3 regions of the Promicromonospora sp. Populi genome follow, and region 1 is predicted to be linked to each of the others. Evidence: predicted binding sites of a transcription regulator. Region 1 holds the regulator's gene; each other region holds the start of a gene.
What was found. The regulator LexA, encoded in region 1, represses DNA repair genes until DNA is damaged. The targets are predictions, from matches to a motif close to TCGAACANNTGTTCGA.
Positions count from the first base shown of each region.

Region 2: AB1046_RS22630 (DUF222 domain-containing protein) is a predicted target of LexA. The motif match lies at 3,558-3,573, and genes of this name have one in related genera.
Region 3: ruvA (Holliday junction branch migration protein RuvA) is a predicted target of LexA. The motif match lies at 3,081-3,096, and genes of this name have one in related genera.

Region 1 is NZ_CP163528.1:291,001-296,772, forward strand. Features, by position in the region: gene AB1046_RS01315 (ATP-dependent DNA helicase) at 1-867, shown strand, start outside; gene AB1046_RS01320 (L-lactate dehydrogenase) at 877-1,854, shown strand; gene lexA (transcriptional repressor LexA) at 1,947-2,696, opposite strand; gene AB1046_RS01330 (LysM peptidoglycan-binding domain-containing protein) at 2,946-3,383, shown strand; gene nrdR (transcriptional regulator NrdR) at 3,522-3,992, shown strand; gene AB1046_RS01340 (DUF5302 domain-containing protein) at 4,107-4,334, shown strand; gene AB1046_RS01345 (amino acid adenylation domain-containing protein) at 4,530-5,772, shown strand, end outside.
Region 2 is NZ_CP163528.1:4,986,052-4,991,823, forward strand. Features, by position in the region: gene ftsE (cell division ATP-binding protein FtsE) at 1-41, shown strand, start outside; gene ftsX (permease-like cell division protein FtsX) at 44-955, shown strand; gene AB1046_RS22615 (peptidoglycan DD-metalloendopeptidase family protein) at 955-2,352, shown strand; gene smpB (SsrA-binding protein SmpB) at 2,455-2,934, shown strand; RNA gene ssrA (transfer-messenger RNA) at 3,063-3,431, shown strand; gene AB1046_RS22630 (DUF222 domain-containing protein) at 3,718-5,259, shown strand; gene AB1046_RS22635 (beta-N-acetylhexosaminidase) at 5,371-5,772, shown strand, end outside.
Region 3 is NZ_CP163528.1:1,464,279-1,470,050, forward strand. Features, by position in the region: gene secD (protein translocase subunit SecD) at 1-632, opposite strand, end outside; gene yajC (preprotein translocase subunit YajC) at 719-1,210, opposite strand; gene ruvB (Holliday junction branch migration DNA helicase RuvB) at 1,302-2,384, opposite strand; gene ruvA (Holliday junction branch migration protein RuvA) at 2,377-3,006, opposite strand; gene ruvC (crossover junction endodeoxyribonuclease RuvC) at 3,149-3,715, opposite strand; gene AB1046_RS06510 (YebC/PmpR family DNA-binding transcriptional regulator) at 3,809-4,570, opposite strand; gene pdxT (pyridoxal 5'-phosphate synthase glutaminase subunit PdxT) at 4,641-5,276, opposite strand; gene AB1046_RS06520 (hypothetical protein) at 5,355-5,772, opposite strand, start outside; gene AB1046_RS06525 (SipW-dependent-type signal peptide-containing protein) at 5,771-5,772, opposite strand, start outside.

The DNA of each region.
Region 1 (5,772 bases):
TGGTGCTCGCGGCCGGAGAACGGCTGGGGCAGCTTCGGCGACAACGTGACGCGCCTGCACGCCGCGCCGTTGCACGTGGCCGGGCTGATCCGGATGCACCTGCTGGGCGAGTCGACAGGCATCTTCACGTCGGCCACGCTCGCGCTCGGCGGCACGTTCGACGCCGTCGCCGGCACGCTCGGGCTGAAGGGTCAGGACGCCCCGCCGTGGCAGGGCCTCGACGCCGGCAGCCCGTTCGACTACCCGCGCCAGGGCATCCTGTACGTGGCGCGGCACCTGCCCGCTCCCGGCCGGGAACCCACCACGGAGGCGCAGCTCGACGAGATCGCCGAGCTGATCACGGCAGCCGGGGGCCGCACGCTCGGCCTGTTCTCCTCCCGGCGCGCGGCCAACGCGGCGGCCGAGGCCATGCGCGAACGCCTGGACTTCCCGATCCTGGCGCAGGGCGACGACCAGCTACCCACCCTGGTGCGGCAGTTCGCCGAGGACCCGGCCACCTGCCTGTTCGGCACGCTCTCGCTGTGGCAGGGCGTGGACGTGCCGGGGCCGTCGTGCCAGCTCGTGCTGATCGACCGCATCCCGTTCCCGCGCCCGGACGACCCGGTCAAGGCGGCGCGCGCCCGCGCCGTCGAGCAGGCGGGCGGCAACGGGTTCATGGCGGTGTCCGCGCAGCACGCGGCACTGCTGCTTGCGCAGGGCTCGGGCCGCCTCGTGCGGAGCATGGACGACCGGGGGGTCGTGGCCGTCCTGGATCCCCGGCTCGCGACCGCGCGGTACGCGTCGTTCCTCACCAAGTCGATGCCCGGCTTCTGGCCCACGAACGACCCGGCCCTGGTCCGCGCCGCCCTCGCGCGGCTCGACACCTAGCCTGGAGGCATGACAGCACCGTCGGACGGTCCTTCTGTTTCTCCCACCACCAAGCTCGCGGTAGTGGGCGCCGGAGCGGTCGGGTCCACGCTCGCCTTCGCCGCGCTCGCCCGCGGAGCGGCGCGCACCATCGCCCTGCTCGACGTGGACAGGTCGAAGGTCGAGGCCGAGGTGCTCGACCTGCAGCACGGCCTGATGTTCACGCCCCAGGCGCACGTGATCGGCTCGGACGACGTGGCGGTCTGCGAGGGCGCCGACATCGTGGTGGTGACCGCCGGGGCGAAGCAGAAGCCCGGGCAGAGCCGGGTCGACCTCGCTGAGGGGACGATCGGCCTGATGCGCACGATCCTGCCGGGCCTGGTCGACGTCGCGCCCGACGCGACCTATCTGATGGTGACCAACCCCGTGGACGTAGTGACCTACGCGGCGCTCAAGATCTCCGGTCTGCCGCGGGAGCGGCTCTTCGGCAGCGGCACGGTCCTGGACTCGTCCCGGCTGCGGGTGGTGCTCGCCGAGCGGTGCGGGGTGGCGGTCGGGAACGTGCACGCGTACATCGCGGGCGAGCACGGCGACTCGGAGATCGCCCTGTGGAGCTCCGCCTCGATCGGCGGCGTACCGCTGCTCGACTGGGAACCGGTGGGCGACGCCCGGTCGATCGACGCCGCGATGCGCGCGGAGGTGCACCACGAGGTGGTCGACTCGGCCTACCGCATCATCGCGGGGAAGGGGGCCACCAACTACGCCGTCGGCCTGGCCGCTACCCGCATCATCGAGGCGGTGCTCAACGACGAACGGCGGATCATGCCGGTGTCCTCGCTGCTGGACGACTACTACGGCATCAGTGACGTCTGCCTGTCCGTGCCGTCACTGGTAGACGGGCGCGGTGTCACGGGCAACGTGCGCGTCCCGATGTCCGACGAGGAGCTGACAGGCCTGCGCGCGTCCGCGGACAGCGTCCGCGCGGTCCAGAAACGCTTCGGCTTCTGACTGACTGTCGTGCCAAGTGCGACGAGAACGGGGTTGTGTTCGTGCCAGGTCGGCATCCGAACACAACCCCGTTCTCGTCGTCCGGGAGCGGTCTACAGGGAGCGGAGGACCGCTACCACGCGGCCCAGGATCCGCGCCTCGTCGCCCGGGATGGGCTCGTAGGCCGGGTTCTGCGGCAGCAGCAGCACGTGCCCGTCGGTCTGCTTGAACGTCTTGACCGTGGCCTCGCCGTCGAGCATGGCCGCGACGATCTCGCCCTGCTCGGCGACGTTCTGCTGCCGCACCACTACCCAGTCCCCGTCGCAGATCGCGGCGTCGACCATCGAGTCGCCGGCGACCTTGAGCAGGAACAGGTCACCGTCACCCACGAGCTGGCGGGGGAGCGGGAACACGTCCTCGACGACCTGCTCGGCGAGGATCGGGCCACCGGCCGCGATCCGGCCGACGAGCGGCACGTACGACGGCGGCGGGGTGCTGGCGTCGTCGGGCACCGAACCGCCCCAGTGGACCTGGCCGCTGCGCCGCGGCTCCGGCCAGTGGATCTCACCGCGTGTCGGCTTGTCGACCTGCTCCGCCAGCGGCTCGACGAGCTCCATCGCGCGCGGCCGGTTCGGGTCGCGGCGCAGGAAGCCCTTCTTCTCGAGCATCTGGAGCTGGTGCTTGACGCTCGACGGGCTGGCCAGCCCGACGGCCTCGCCGATCTCACGCATCGACGGCGGGTAGCCCCGCGTCTCGAACGACTGCCGAATCGTGTCCAGCACCAGGCGCTGCCGCTCGGTCAGGCGGTCGGTCGGCGAGATCGCGTGTACGTCAGCGACCGCCTTGTCGCCTGGCGCGTCCAGCGTGGCGACGCCGGAGTGCGCTGTGTCGACCGCTCTCGTGTCGCTGGTCCCGTCCCGTCCCGTCATGCCCGTGCCCCTCCCGTTCCGACAAATGTTCTCCCCTGCGCGACCCACTCTAGATCACAAACTCACATCCATCAAACGAATGTTCGAGCGTGTCTCGACATCGACGGTGTCCCGTGCTACACAATGGTACGTGCGTTCGACGAACGCGTGTATGAAGAATTCGCGAAACTCGGAGGAGGGGCCATGGGGGACGTGATCCCGCTGAGGCAGTACAGCCCGACGTTCGGGCAGGCGCATACACCTGCACCCCGGCTGGTCGCCGTCCCGGCGTACCCCCGGCAGGCGTACAACCGGCAGGAGCCGCGCACGTTCGCCGACCGGCTCGGGCTGGCCGGCCTGCGGCTCACGCGCCGCGGTCGCGCGGTCCTGGTGCTGCTGGCGATGCTCCTGGTCGCGCCGATGGTGACGTGGGGGGCAACCGCCGTCGCCAGTACCGCCGGTGAGCCCACTCAAGTTCGGGTGCACGCGGTGCGGCCGGGGGAGACGCTCTGGGGCTTCGCACGGCAGGTCGCGGAGCCGGGCGAGGACGTCCGGGCGGCGGTCGGCAGGCTGCAGGAGCTCAACCGGATGTCGTCGGGCACGCTGCGGGTCGGTGAGCTGCTGCTCCTCCCCGAGGAGTGACCAGAGCCCTTAGGAGTGACCAGAAGCCACAATCCGCCGTCAAATGTTGCGGCGATGTTGCAAGGTGGTGGTTTGCCCGCTTACGGTCGGGGCGCGACCGGAGGCCTCCGGTCGGTGGTCGACCACGCAGGAGTGAGCATGCACTGCCCGTTCTGTCGCCATGCCGACTCGCGCGTGGTGGACTCGCGGACCGCCGACGACGGCCTGTCGATCCGGCGCCGACGGCAGTGCCCCAACTGCAACAGACGGTTCACCACCGTGGAGACGGCGAGCCTCTCCGTCGTCAAGCGCTCCGGCGCCACCGAACCTTTCAGCCGCGACAAGGTCGCCGCGGGGGTGCGCAAGGCGTGCCAGGGCCGTCCGGTGAGCGACGACGACCTCGCGATCCTGGCTCAGCGGGTCGAGGAGACCCTGCGGAGCAACGGCAGCGCCGAGATCGACGCTTACGAGGTGGGCCTGGCGATCCTCGGCCCGCTGCGTGAGCTCGACGAGGTGGCCTACCTCCGGTTCGCGAGCGTCTACCAGTCGTTCGACTCGCTCGAGGACTTCGAGAGCGCCATCACGTCGCTGCGTGCCGAGCGCGCGGAGCGGGCCGCCGCCCAGGCCTGACGCCTGAGCGGCACAAGGTTTCGTAAAACTTTGGCAGCCTGGCGCTAGGTGGTGCAGGCTGGGCAGACGACGGACCCGATCGAGGGACCCCCGAAACAAGAGGAGGTGATCGGTGTGACGGACGACAAGCCCAATGCCGAGGAGGCCGAGGTCCAGGGCGCTGAGGAGCCCAAGGCCCCGACCGCGCCGAGCACGGATGCGAAGGCGCGGTTCAAGGAGGCGCTGGACCGCAAGAACGCGGCTCGGCAGCGCACGTCCGCGGGCGACGTGAACACCGGTGCGGTGCACGGCTCGGAGACGACCGGCCCCGTGCAGAAGATGTTCCGGCGCAAGAGCGGCTGATCCTCGGTGGTGGAGGCCGCTGAACCTGGTTAAAGGCCAGGTCAGCGGCCTTTGTCGTGCCCGCGAGGGGGTTGATTTGACCGTTTAGGCCCTGTTCAAGTGGGGGACATCCGCGAGCTATCCCCCGGATGCTTTCGACCAGTTCTGTGACGCTGCGTCCCGCACAGCACCTCAGCGAACTGAAGAAGGAGTCCGGTGACTCAGACAGCGCAGGCCCCTGCGTCCGTGGTGGACCTCTGGGCCGCAGTCGCCGCACAGGCCCGGCGGACACCGAACGCCGCGGCACTGATCGACGGAGCCGAGGAGCTGACCTACGCGGGCCTTGTCGCCCGGGTCGCCGAGACGGCGGACCGGCTGGCCGCAGCCGGCGTGCGGGCGGGTGACCTCGTCGGTGTGCGCCTGCCGCGCGGCCGGGACGCCGTCGTGGCCTTCCTGGCCACGTTGCGCAGCGGCGCCGGGTACGTGCCCCTCGACCCGGCCTACCCTGAGCCCCGCCTGCGGATGATGGTCGAGGAGACCCGGCCGAGGGCACTGGTCACCGCCGAGGGAGTGCTGCCGCTCCCCGACAGCGTGTCCCAGCACGAGCCGGCCTACGTCATCTTCACCTCCGGCTCCACCGGTCGGCCCAAGGGTGTGCTCATCGGTCGCGACTCGCTGCGCGAGTTCAGTCGCGTGTCCGCCGAGCAGTTCTCACTGGGGGAGGGCGACCGGGTGCTGCAGTTCGCGTCGCTGAGCTTCGACGCCAGCGTCGAGGAGATCTTCCCGACGCTGAGCAGCGGCGCCACGCTGGTCCTGCGCGACGACGACATGATCAGCCGCCCCGACCTGTTCCTCGACCGCTGCGGCGTGCTCGGGATCACCGTTCTCGACCTGCCGACCGCGTACTGGCACGAGCTGGTCTCGGCCCTCGACCGCGGCGAGGCGGCGCTGCCCGCCGCGGTGCGCTGCGTGATCATCGGCGGCGAGACCGCCCGGCCGGACGCGGTGCGCCAGTGGCAGCAGGCGGTCGGCACCACCGCACGGCTCTACAACACCTACGGCCCCACCGAGACCACCGTCAGTGCCACCTTCGCGGACGTGACCGAGTGGTCGGGCAAGGTCGTGCCGATCGGCGTCCCGCACCACGGAGTGACCTGCCGGGTGGGCGACGACGACGAGCTGCTCATCGGCGGCACCGGCGTGGCCCAGGGCTACCTGAACCGGCCGGAGCTGACCGCCGACCGGTTCGTCACGGGCCCCGACGGCGCGCGGGAGTACCGCTCGGGTGACCGCGTGCGCTGGGCGGACGGGCAGCTGGAGTTCCTCGGCCGGCTCGACGACCAGGTCAAGATCCGCGGCCACCGGGTCGAGCCCGGCGAGGTCGAGGCAGTGCTGCGCACGATCGCGGACGTCGACGACGCGGTGGTGCTCGTCGACGACCGCCGCGGCCGCGCCCGGC
Region 2 (5,772 bases), 530 kb from region 1:
GCGGGACGCGCGCACCGGTCCAGACGGTGCGGGGAGGCTGAGCATGCGCTTCCAGTTCGTGCTGGGCGAGGTCGTCTCCGGCCTGCGCCGCAACACCACGATGGTCGTCGCCGTTGTGCTCGTGACGTTCGTGTCGCTGACCTTCGTGGGCGCCGCCGCCCTGCTGCAGTCCCAGATCGGCAAGCTCAAGGACGACTGGTACGACCTCGTCGAGGTATCCGTCTTCCTCTGCCCGCAGGGTTCGACGGCGCCGACGTGTGCCGCGGGCGAGGCCACCGAGCCGCAGATCGACCGGGTCGAGCAGATCATCGACACCGAGCTGTCCGGCGAGGTCAGCAGGGTCTACTTCGAGTCGAAGGAGCAGGCGTTCGACGCTTTCAGCGAGCGCTACCCCGACGGCTACCAGGGCACGCAGCTCACCGCCGAGGACATGCAGGCGTCCCTGCGGCTCAAGCTGACCGACGCCGAGCAGTTCGCCGTCGTGAGCGACGTCCTGTCCGGGCGGGACGGGGTGGAGATCGTCGAGGACCAGCGGGCGGTCTTCGAGCCGCTGTTCCGCACGCTCAACGTCGCCACCCTGCTCGCGGCCGGGCTGGCCGGCGTCATGCTGTTGGCCGCGGTGCTGCTGATCACCACCACCATCCGGCTGAGCGCCGTCTCGCGGCGCAAGGAGACCGAGATCATGCGCCTGGTGGGCGCGTCCAACCTGTTCATCCAGCTGCCGTTCCTGCTGGAGGGCGCGCTGGCGGCCGTGCTGGGCTCGTTGCTCGCCGGCGCCGGGCTGTGGCTCGCCGTGCGGTTCATGGTCAGCGACTGGCTCCAACGGTCGGTCGACTGGGTGGCCTACGTTTCGGAGGTCGACGTGCTCCGGGTCGCTCCGCTGCTCGTGGTGATGGCCGTGGCCCTGGCGGCGCTATCGTCCTTCTTCACCCTGAACCGGTATACGAGGATCTGATGTCGACTCCCCGAAGCCCCCTGGCTCTGCCCGACCGCCGCCGTCGCGGGCTGCGCGGCCGCTCGCCGCTTGCCGCGGTGCTCGCCCTGGTCCTCCTGCTGGGTGGTGCGACTGCCGGGTACGCCGACGACCTCGACGATCTGCGGGCCGCCGCCGAGCGCGAGCAGCAGGCCAAGGAGGACGAGCGCGAGGGCCTCGAGGCCGAGCTGGAGCATACGGACACGCAGCTGGCCGCCGCCGTCCTCGAGCTGGACGAGGTCGAGGGGCGCCTGCCGGTGGCGGAGGCGGAGCTCGCCGTCGCCGAGGCGGAGCTGGAGCGAGCCGAGCGCGAGGCGGCGATCCTCGCCCAGCGGCTCGCGGACGCCCAGGTGGAAGAGGCGAACGTCAGCCGGCAGCTCCAGGACGGCTCGGGCAAGGTCGACGGCGCCCGGGACGACATCGCGCAGATGGCCCGCGAGGAGTTCCGCGGCGCGGGGGACGCGTCGACGCTCGGCCTCGTGACCGGAGCCCAGAGCACCGAGGAGTTCATCAGCGGGTACTCGGTGTCGTCGTCGGCCGCGCGGATCCGGGCGCGCACGCTCGCCGAGCTGCAGGACGCCGAGGCGACCGCCCGCAACCTCCAGGCGCGGCTCACGGCGATCCGTGAGGTTGTCACGGAGCTCAAGGACCTGGCCGACGAGAACGTGCGCTCCAAGGAGCAGGCCCAGCGGGCCGCCGTCGAGCGCAGGGCCGAGATCCAGCGCCTGATCGCGGAGCAGGAGCGGCTCACCGTGCGCATCGAGCGGCGTAAGGACGCCGCTCTGGAGGGCATCCGGGAGAACGAGCAGGAGCTCAGCTCCATCGAGTCGGACCTCCAGGACATCATCAGCAGGCAGCGGGCGCGGGACGAGCGCCTTGCCCAGCAGCGGGCTGAGGAAGAAGCGGCGTCGGGCGGGTCGTCCGACGGGGGTTCCGGAGGCGGCGAAGCTCCGGCCGGCGAGTCGCCCGGCGGCAGCGTGTCGTTCCTCAGTTATCCGACGGCGAACCCGTTTGTCACCTCCTCCTACGGGATGCGGTTCCACCCCGTGCTCCAGTACTCCCGCCTGCACGCGGGTACCGACTTCCGGGCGTACTGCGGCACGCCGATCCTGGCCGTCGCCGACGGCACTGTGCTGTACGCGCGCACCCTCGCCGGCCTGGGCAACCAGGTGCTCATCGACCACGGCTACTCCTCGGGCGGCAGCAGCGTGATGACGAGCTCGAACCACCTGACGTCGTTCGCCGTCTCGTCGGGACAGCACGTCTCGCGCGGTGAGGTGATCGGCTACTCCGGCACCACCGGTACCTCGACGGCCTGCCACCTGCACTTCGAGCTGTACATCAACGGTTCGACCGTCGACCCGATGACCTGGCTGTGATCACGCGGTAAAAGCCTGGTCCACCCAGGTGAGGCGCGTAACCTAGGACGTCGCGCCGCCCGCACGGGGCAGGCTGTACCAGCAGACCCCGGAGGGAGACCCATGGCCAAGAAGAACGACGACCCGCGCAAGATCGTGGCGAACAACAAGAAGGCCCGTCACGACTACGTGATCGAGGACGTCTTCGAGGCCGGGCTCGTACTGTCGGGTACAGAGGTCAAGGCGCTGCGGATGGGGCGGGCGTCCCTCACGGACGGCTACGCCAACATCGATCGCGGCGAGGCGTGGCTCGAGAACGTGCACATCCCCGCGTACTTCCAGGGCACGTGGAACAACCACGCGCCGCGGCGCCGGCGCAAGCTCCTGATGCACCGCGAGGAGATCGACCGGCTGGCGTCGAAGTCCCGGGAGAAGGGGCACACCCTGATCCCGCTGTCGCTGTACTTCCTCGACGGCCGCGCCAAGGTCGAGATCGCGCTCGCGCGCGGCAAGAAGGAGTACGACAAGCGCCAGACGCTGCGTGAGCAGCAGGACATGCGCGAGGCGCAGCGGGCGATGCGGGCCAAGGAGATGCTCAGCTGACCTGCCGGGCTGACCTGTCGGCTCTGGACTGCTGTTAGCGAAATAACGTTCCTGTCTGGGGCGATGTGACCTAGACTGGTGACGTTCCGCACGGGTAGTACCCGGGTGGGGCAGTTGAAAACAACATAGGGGCTGATCGGTTTCGACGGTGGTCGTGCTTCGAGGAGAAGCGGGCCGAGGATGCAGGCTTATCTCGTAAACGATGCCTGCAAACACATAGTTGCCGATAACTCGCGCAACGAGTTCGCCCTCGCCGCCTGAGCGAGCCCGAACTCCGTCGGCCTGGGAAATGCTTCCGTCCCAGTAGCCGGCGTCATCTAGGAAGCCACTGCTCGTAGCTCTCGTCATCGGGGCTACGGGAACATTTAGATGGCTGGGCCTGTCCGCGAACGTGTCTGTGCGAGTGCGGGGGCCGAGAAAATCCATAGCAGACTGCGCCCGGAGAAGTACTGGAAAAGCGCCACCGGACCCGGGTTCGATTCCCGGCAGCTCCACCCCTATGTAGAAGGCCTCGCCGGCAACGGCGGGGCCTTCGTTGTTTCTGCGGCTCTGTCGCGTGGGTCAGGCGGAGCACTCGTCCCACGTTCTGCTATGAGCAGAGGTCGGTCGCTTCCCGAGGCGTATCGAACAGGTGTGCGATACGATGATGTCATGACGCGGACAGGTGAGGTGCCACCCAGAACGGCCGACGGGCACGACCCGTCCGTGCCGTTCGACGGCGTGCCCACCGGCGTGCCCACCGGCGCGGCCGAGGTGCGGGCGGTGCGCGAGCTGTTGGCGGGGATGATCCTGCCAGGCGGTACCGACACAACGTCCTCCGTGTCGAAGCAGGTGCAGGCCGAGTGGGTGGACCTGCTGGGTGAGCTGGAGGCCCTGAAGAATGCTGCGACGGCGACGCAGGCGCGGCTGGCTGTGGCACTGGAGGTGGCTACGAAGGCCGAGGAGGCCAGGCAGGGTGTTGGGGCGGTGCGGCGTGGTCGTGGTGTGCCGAGCCAGGTGGGTTTGGCGATGCGGTGCAGTCCGCATGCGGGTACCTCGTTCCTGGGTACCGCCCGGGTCTGGCTGACCGAGATGCCGCACACGTTCGACGCCCTGCGCACCGGGGTGCTGTCCCAGTGGCGCGCGACCCTGCTGGTGCGCGAGACCTCGCATCTCTCGACGGAGCACCGGGCGCGGATCGATGAGGAGGTCTGCGGGCCGGCGAACCTGGTCGTGCTGGCCCGGATGGGTACCCGGCGGCTGGTCGCCCGGATCAAGGAGCTGGCCGCCCAGCTCGACGTGCACGCGTGCGTGAAGCGCAACGCGCGAGCCGTATCGCAGCGGCGGGTCTCGGTGCGTCCCGCCCCGGACCTCATGGTGTACCTGACCGCACTGGTGCCCATGCAGCAGGGCATCCAGGCGTACGCCCAGCTCAAGGCACACGCGGATGCGACCAAGGCCACCGGTGACGAGCGCGGCACGGGGCAGATCATGGCGGACACCCTGATCGAACGGGTCACCGGCCGCGAACCCGGACACGCCGACGAGGTCCCGGTCACGATCAACCTCCTCGTCTCCGACGACACACTCCTGGCCGGCGGGGACAGCCCTGCCGTCGTTCTCGAGGGTGCCGCTGCAGGGGTAGGCACTGTTCCAGGCCCGGTGGTGCGGAACCTGGTCGCGCACGCGATCGACGCCGACGCCGCGTGGCTGCGCGCGATCTACGTCGACCCGAACGGCCGGCTGCTGGCCACGACGTCGACGTCACGGTTCTACCCCGATGGTCTGTCGGCGTTGCTGCGCGCCCGCGAACAGGGCATCTGCGCCACCTCCTGGTGCGACGCGCCCGTGCGGCATATCGACCATGTTGTTCCGCACGGCGAGGGCGGCGAGACCAGCCTGGCGAACGGGCAAGGCCTGTGTGCCCGGTGCAACCATGCGAAGCAGGCACCCGGATGGAGGCAGAAGGTCAACGAGATCGACGGTCGGCATGCAGTGGAGACGACCACCCCCACCGGGCACACTGCTGTCTCCGTTGTGCCCGCACCGCCCGAACCGGCCAAGCCCACCGGGCAATACTTCACGTCGATTGCGCCTCGGCCGACGGACCTTGTAAGTGAAGAAGTCCACGACACTGCCGGGCAACTGACACCGGCGTGGACCCCGGCCGTCGGCCTTGCGGGCCCCCGGCCGGGACATATCCCTCGCAGCCGGTACAGCATCGGCTGCACCGCCGCGCCCACCCGCAGCGCGATTGCCTACCGCCCACCTGGTCGGCGTGGACCCTCCCGCCACGGGCGCCGGCCACGGTCCCGACCCGATCTCGTCTGGGCACATACGCGCTGAGCCGGTTACCGCCACGAGCTAACCATCGCGGTGGCGCATCGGCGTGCCCGCCCTGTCGGCGCGACGGCGCGCTAGGGTGACGCCGTGCACGGCCCCGGAGATCCTGGCCTCGTGCCCGAGCCTGTGTCGACGCAGGTGTCGGGCGGCCCGGTGCTGCTCCTGGACGGCGCGCGAGTCGTGACCGACCCGGCCCTGCGCCCCGCTGCGCGCTGGTGGCGCCGGGTCACCGAGGAGGCCTTCGGTGTCGACCTGGTGCCTACGGCGACCGGGGTGAGCCCGGCCACCGTCGTCTTCGCGCTCGCGACCGACCTGCCCGCCGGGGGCTACCGGCTCGAAGTGCGCGCGGTGGCGCCCCGTCCTGAGCCTGTCGACGTGGCGGATGCCAGGCTCGCGGCCGGCAAGGCACCGGCCGGCAAGGCACCGGCTGGCAAGGCACCGGCTGGCAAGGCACCGGCTGGCAAGGCACCGGCCGGCAAGGCACCGGCCGGCATCGCGCCGGGAGCCGTGCGTATC
Region 3 (5,772 bases), 1.2 Mb from region 1:
GGGTTGGTGCAGTCAAGGGCGTCGAACTCGGCCTGGACCGACGGCGTGATCTGGGCGAGGTCCGAGGGGTCCGTCGCCGCGTCGATCGCGGCCTGCTGCTCGGCGAGCTCCTCGTCGGTGAGCGCACCGGCGGCAGCGTCGCCGCCCTCAGCCTCAGCGCTCGCCGACGGGCTGGCGGAGGGGCTGGCCGACGGCGGCGTCGTCGGGAGAGGGCTGCCGATGGTCAGCACCGGGCGGAACTTCATCTGCGCGGGCTGGGAGATCAGGGCGACGGTCTCGTCGTCCACCTCGCCCGGGATCTCCACCACGATCTGGTTGCTGCCCTGGCTGGCGATCTCAGCCTCGGCGACGCCGTTGGCGTCCACTCGCTGCCGGATAACACCGATTGCCTCTTCCAGCGCCTCGGGGGTCACCTCTGACCCGTCCGAGGTGACGGCCTCCAGGATGATCTGGGTGCCGCCCTGCAGGTCGAGCGCCAGTGCGGGGGCCAGGCTCGCGCCGTCCAGATTGTCGTCCGACTTTCCGTCGAACTGCCAACCAGCCAAGAGGGCGCCGAAGGGCAGCAGGATCGTCAAGATCGTCAGGAGCACGATCGTGCGAACCGGCCGCGAGCGCCGGGTGTCAGTCGCCAACGTCTGTCTCTTCTCGTGTGCGCGCCGGAGGGTAGGTCCGGTGCGGGTTCGGCGCCGACCGGGTTAGTTACCCGACGGCGCGGCCGTCACTTGCCGTCCGCGTCCGCATCCCGTCGCTGCTGCTCCTGGTACTCGCGCTTGGCGGTGTCCAGGTCAGACAGGTCGTCGGGAACGGTGGTCGCGTCGGGGCTGATCGTACTTGCCGTTTCGCTGTCCGGTGTGACGTCGGACTCATCGGACGATTCGTCGGTGTCCTCGTCGTCGGCGACGGGCTCCTCGATCTTCTTCGAGATGGCGGCGCGGAGCCAGGTGGTGGGGTTGCCCGGGAAGGACTCGATGGTCACCTGGTCGTTCTCGTCGTCGACGTCGACGACGGTGCCGATCATGCCGGACGCGGTCATGACCTTGTCCCCAGCCACGAGGTTGTTTCGGAACTCCGCCGCCGCGCGCTGCTGCTTGCGGGTGCGTGAGGACATGAAGAACATGACCCCGACGAGGAGAGCGATGAGAATGAGGAATGAGGCGTCCACAGTGGATAGTCCTATTCGATTGCTGGGTCGGATGTGCTGCGCAGGCATGCGTCGCGCAAGTACGACGAGGATCCGACCCAGTGTAGTGCTCGGGTGTGGATCCTCGAGTGCCCGTGCGGTGGGCAACACCAGGACAACGTCAGAGGTCGAGCAAAGTTCCCGTGTCCGGGGTCCCGGTGGTGTGTCCGGGCGCCTGGGCGGGCGGCGTGAGACCTAGGTGCTCCCAGGCCGCGGGGGTGGCCACGCGGCCGCGCGGGGTGCGGCCGATCAAGCCCTCGCGCACGAGGTACGGCTCCGCGACGGTCTCCACCGTCTCGGCCTCCTCGCCCACGGTCATGGCCAGCGTGGACAGGCCCACGGGTCCGCCGCCGAACCGCGTGCACAGGGCGGTGAGCACGGCGCGGTCGAGCCGGTCCAGGCCGATGAGGTCGACCTCGTAGACCTCGAGGGCGGACTTCGCGGCGTGCAGGTCGAGGCGACCGTCGCCGCGCACCTGTGCCCAGTCGCGTACCCGGCGCAGCAGCCGGTTGGCGATGCGTGGGGTGCCGCGGGAGCGGCCGGCGATCTCGTGCGCGGCGGCGTGGTCGAGGTGCACGCCGAGCAGCCCGGCGGAGCGCAGGATCACGCGCTCCAGCTCCTCGGGCGAGTAGTAGTCCATGTGCCCGGTGAACCCGAAGCGGTCGCGCAGCGGGGCGGGCAGCAGGCCGGAGCGCGTGGTGGCGCCGACGACGGTGAACCGCGGCAGGGCGAGCGGGATCGCGGACGCACCGGCCCCCTTGCCGACGACGACGTCGACCCGGAAGTCCTCCATCGCGACGTACAGCAGCTCCTCCGCGGGGCGGGCCAGGCGGTGGATCTCGTCGATGAACAGCACGTCCCCCTCCTCCAGCGAGGTCAGGACGGCGGCGAGGTCGCCCGCGTGCTGGATGGCCGGGCCGCTGGTGAGCCGCATGTGCGACTCCAGCTCGCCGGAGATGATCATGGCCAGGGTCGTCTTGCCGAGGCCAGGCGGGCCGGACAGCAGCACGTGGTCGGGCGGGTTGCCGCGTGCGATCGCGGCCTGCAGCACCAGGGAGAGCTGGTCGCGCACGACCCGCTGGCCGACGAAGTCGTCGAGCCGCTTCGGCCGCAGCGCCGCCTCGGCGGCGCGCTCGATCTCGTCGGCGCTCGGGGCGACGATCCGGCTGCCTCCGCCGTCCGTGCCGGTCGAAACCTCACCCACGGTGTCCGCCGAGCACCCTCAGCGTGGCACGCAGGGTGCTGGAGACCTCGTCGGCGGCCACGGCGTCGGTCCCCGCCTCGGCGAGCACCTTCGCCACGGCGTCGTCGGCCTGCTTGGCAGGCCAGCCCAGGCCGACGAGGGCCTCGACCACCCGCTCGGAATGGTCGGGAGCGACTCCGGCGGTCGAGCCCGTCGGGGCCTCCGCCAGGGGGGCGCCCGTCGGCAGCCCGAGCCGGTCGCCCAGCTCCAGGACGATGCGCTGGGCGCCCTTCTTGCCGATGCCCGGCACCCGCGTCAGCGCGGCGAGGTCGTCACCGGCGACTGCGCGGCGCAGCGCGTCCGGCGTGTGCACCGCGAGCATTGCGAGCGCCAGCCGGGGCCCGACGCCGGACACGGTCTGCACGGCCTCGAACACGTCGCGCTCGTCGGGGTCGCCGAACCCGTACAGCGTCATCGAGTCCTCGCGGACCACCATGCTCGTGGCGACGGAAGCGGTCTCGCCGACCCGCAGCCCGGCCAGCGTGGCGGGCGTGGCGTGCACCAGGTAACCGACGCCGCCGACGTCGACCACGGCGCGGTCCAGGCTCACGTAGGCCACGGTCCCCGTCAGCGAGGCGATCACGGGCTCCCCCTTCTCGGGTCCTGTTCTCAGGTCCTGCGTGGGTGCTCTCGGCTGTCCTGCCGGTCGAGCCCCACTCGAACGTTCGTGCGAGAACCCTAACAAGCCCGGCCGGTCCGCCGGCCGATGCCACGCCGTCGGTTCGTCAGCGCCGGGGACGCTGCTTGGCGGCCTGCTCCGCCGCGGCCCAGGCCCGCTGCGCGGGGGTCAGCTCGTGCCGGTCGCCGCCCTGGAGGGCGCCGGACGGCCGCCACAGGTGGCAGATCGCAAGCGCCAGCGCGTCGGCGGCGTCGGCGGGCCGCGGCGCCTCGTCAAGGTCAAGGATGCGGGTGACCATGGTCGTCACCTGCGCCTTGTCGGCGCGCCCCGAGCCGGTCACCGCCGCCTTCACCTCGGACGGCGTGTGCAGGGCGACGGGCACACCCCGGCGGGCCGCGGCCACCATGGCCAGGCCCGCCGCCTGGGCGGTCCCCATCACCGTGCCGACGTTGTGCTGCGCGAAGACCCGCTCGACCGCCACGACGTCGGGCACGTGCTCGTCGAGCCACGCGTCCAGGCCCTCGGAGATCTTCAGGAGCCGCAGGTCGGTCGAGAGGTCCGGGTCGGACCGGACCACGCCGACCGCGACCATCCGTGCCCGGCGGCCGGGCAGGGAGTCGACGACGCCGATGCCGCACCGGGTCAGGCCGGGGTCGACCCCTAGAACGCGCATGGCGTCAGATTCTCACGACGCCGGGCGTGGTCCCCGCAGGCTCGACCAGCGAGCCTGTCCCGACCAGCGATCCCGTCCTGACCAGCGGGCGGATCACTCCTCGTCGTCGAGGGCCGCCATGACCTCGTCGCTCGCGTCGAAGTTCGCGTAGACGTTCTGCACGTCGTCGCTGTCCTCGAGCGAGTCGATGAGCCGCATGATCTTGCGCGCACCCTCGACGTCGACCTCGACCTGCATCGACGGGTGGAAGATCACGTCGGCGGAGTCGTACTCGATGCCCGCCTCCTGGATGGCCGTACGGACCGGAACCAGGTCGGTGGCCTCGGTCAGGACCTCGATGACCTCACCCTGGTCGGTGACGTCCTCGGCGCCGGCGTCGAGCGCGGCCAGCATGACCTCGTCCTCGCCCACGCCCTCGGACTTGGGCACCACGATCAGGCCCTTGCGGGAGAACATGTACGACACCGAACCCGGGTCGGCGAGGTTGCCGCCGTTGCGGCTGAACGCCAGGCGCACCTCGGAGGCCGCGCGGTTCTTGTTGTCCGTGAGGCACTCGACCAGGACGGCGATGCCGTTGGTGCCATAGCCCTCGTACATGATCGTCTGGTAGTCGACGGCGTCGGCGCCCTCGCCCGAGCCACGCTTCAGTGCGCGCTCGATGTTGTCGTTCGGGACCGACGACTTCTTCGCCTTCTGGACCGCGTCGAACAGCGTCGGGTTACCGGCAAGATCGCCGCCGCCCGTGCGTGCCGCGACCTCGATGTTCTTGATCAGCTTCGCGAAGAGCTTGCCGCGCTTGGCGTCGATCGCGGCCTTCTTGTGCTTGGTCGTGGCCCACTTGGAGTGACCTGACATGCCTCTACCTGACTCCTTTAGCTTTTCCGATTGCTCTTTCAATGGGGTCGAACGGTAGCGGGAGAACCGCTCAGCCGCCCGCAACCATGCCGACGAACAACCCGTGCACGCGCGTGTCCCCCGTGATCTCGGGGTGGAACGCGGTGGCGAGCAGCGGACCCTGCCGTGCTGCAACGATCCTACCGGCGGCCGCCACCGGGCGGCCCTGCGTATCCACAGCCGGGATCCGCGCGAGCACGTCGACGTCGGCCCCGGCCTCCTCGATCCAGGGGGCGCGGATGAACGCGGTGCGCACCGGGCCGCCGTCGCCGACGTCGGAGATTCCCGCGAACTCGAGGTCGGTCTCGAACGAGTCGACCTGCCGCCCGAACGCGTTGCGCCGCACGACCACGTCCATACCGCCGACGGTCTGCTGGTCGGCGGTGCCGTCCAGGATCCGGTCGGCGAGCAGGATCATCCCCGCGCACGAGCCGTAGACCGGCAGGCCCTCCTTGATCCTGGCCTGCAGCAGGTCTGCCAGCTCGAAGATGCGCAGCAGCTTGTCGATGGTCGTGGACTCACCGCCCGGGATCACGAGGCCGTCGACGGCGGCCAGCTCGGCCGGACGGCGCACGGTCACGGCACGCGCGCCCACGGACTCGAGGGCGGCCAGGTGTTCGCGGACGTCGCCCTGCAGGGCGAGGACTCCGATGGTCACGGTTGTCACAGCGTTCAATCCTATGCGGCTCGCCCCGGATCATCGGTCATCGGGTCAGATGCACCGTTCCGGGCCAGGGCGGGCGTCTCACAGGCAGATCCCGAGCACGAACGCCAGCACTGTGTAGGTCCTGGGGTTCGACGGCGCCGAAGTCCAGGTGGTCGCCGTGAACTGCCGCTGCACCACGACGTAAAAGGTCCCGTTCACTGCCGCTCCCGTGGTGCTGAACGAGGTGGTCCCCGCGGGCCGGGTCTGCGTGCTGGTGCCGCCGGCGCCGTAGTGCACCACGTAGCCGGTGGCTCCGGGTACTGCGGTCCACGTGAACGTCACCGATCCGAGGCCCAGCGCCCCGCAGGACGCCGTCGTCGCCGGGATGGTCCCGGCGGTCAGCGTGCCGGAGGCGACGGTCCCCGTGTCCCCCCAGGCCGCCCACGCGGGACCCCGTGGGACCACGACCACCAGCAGGAGGGCCAGCGCCGCGACGAGCGCGACCGCCGCCCGCCTC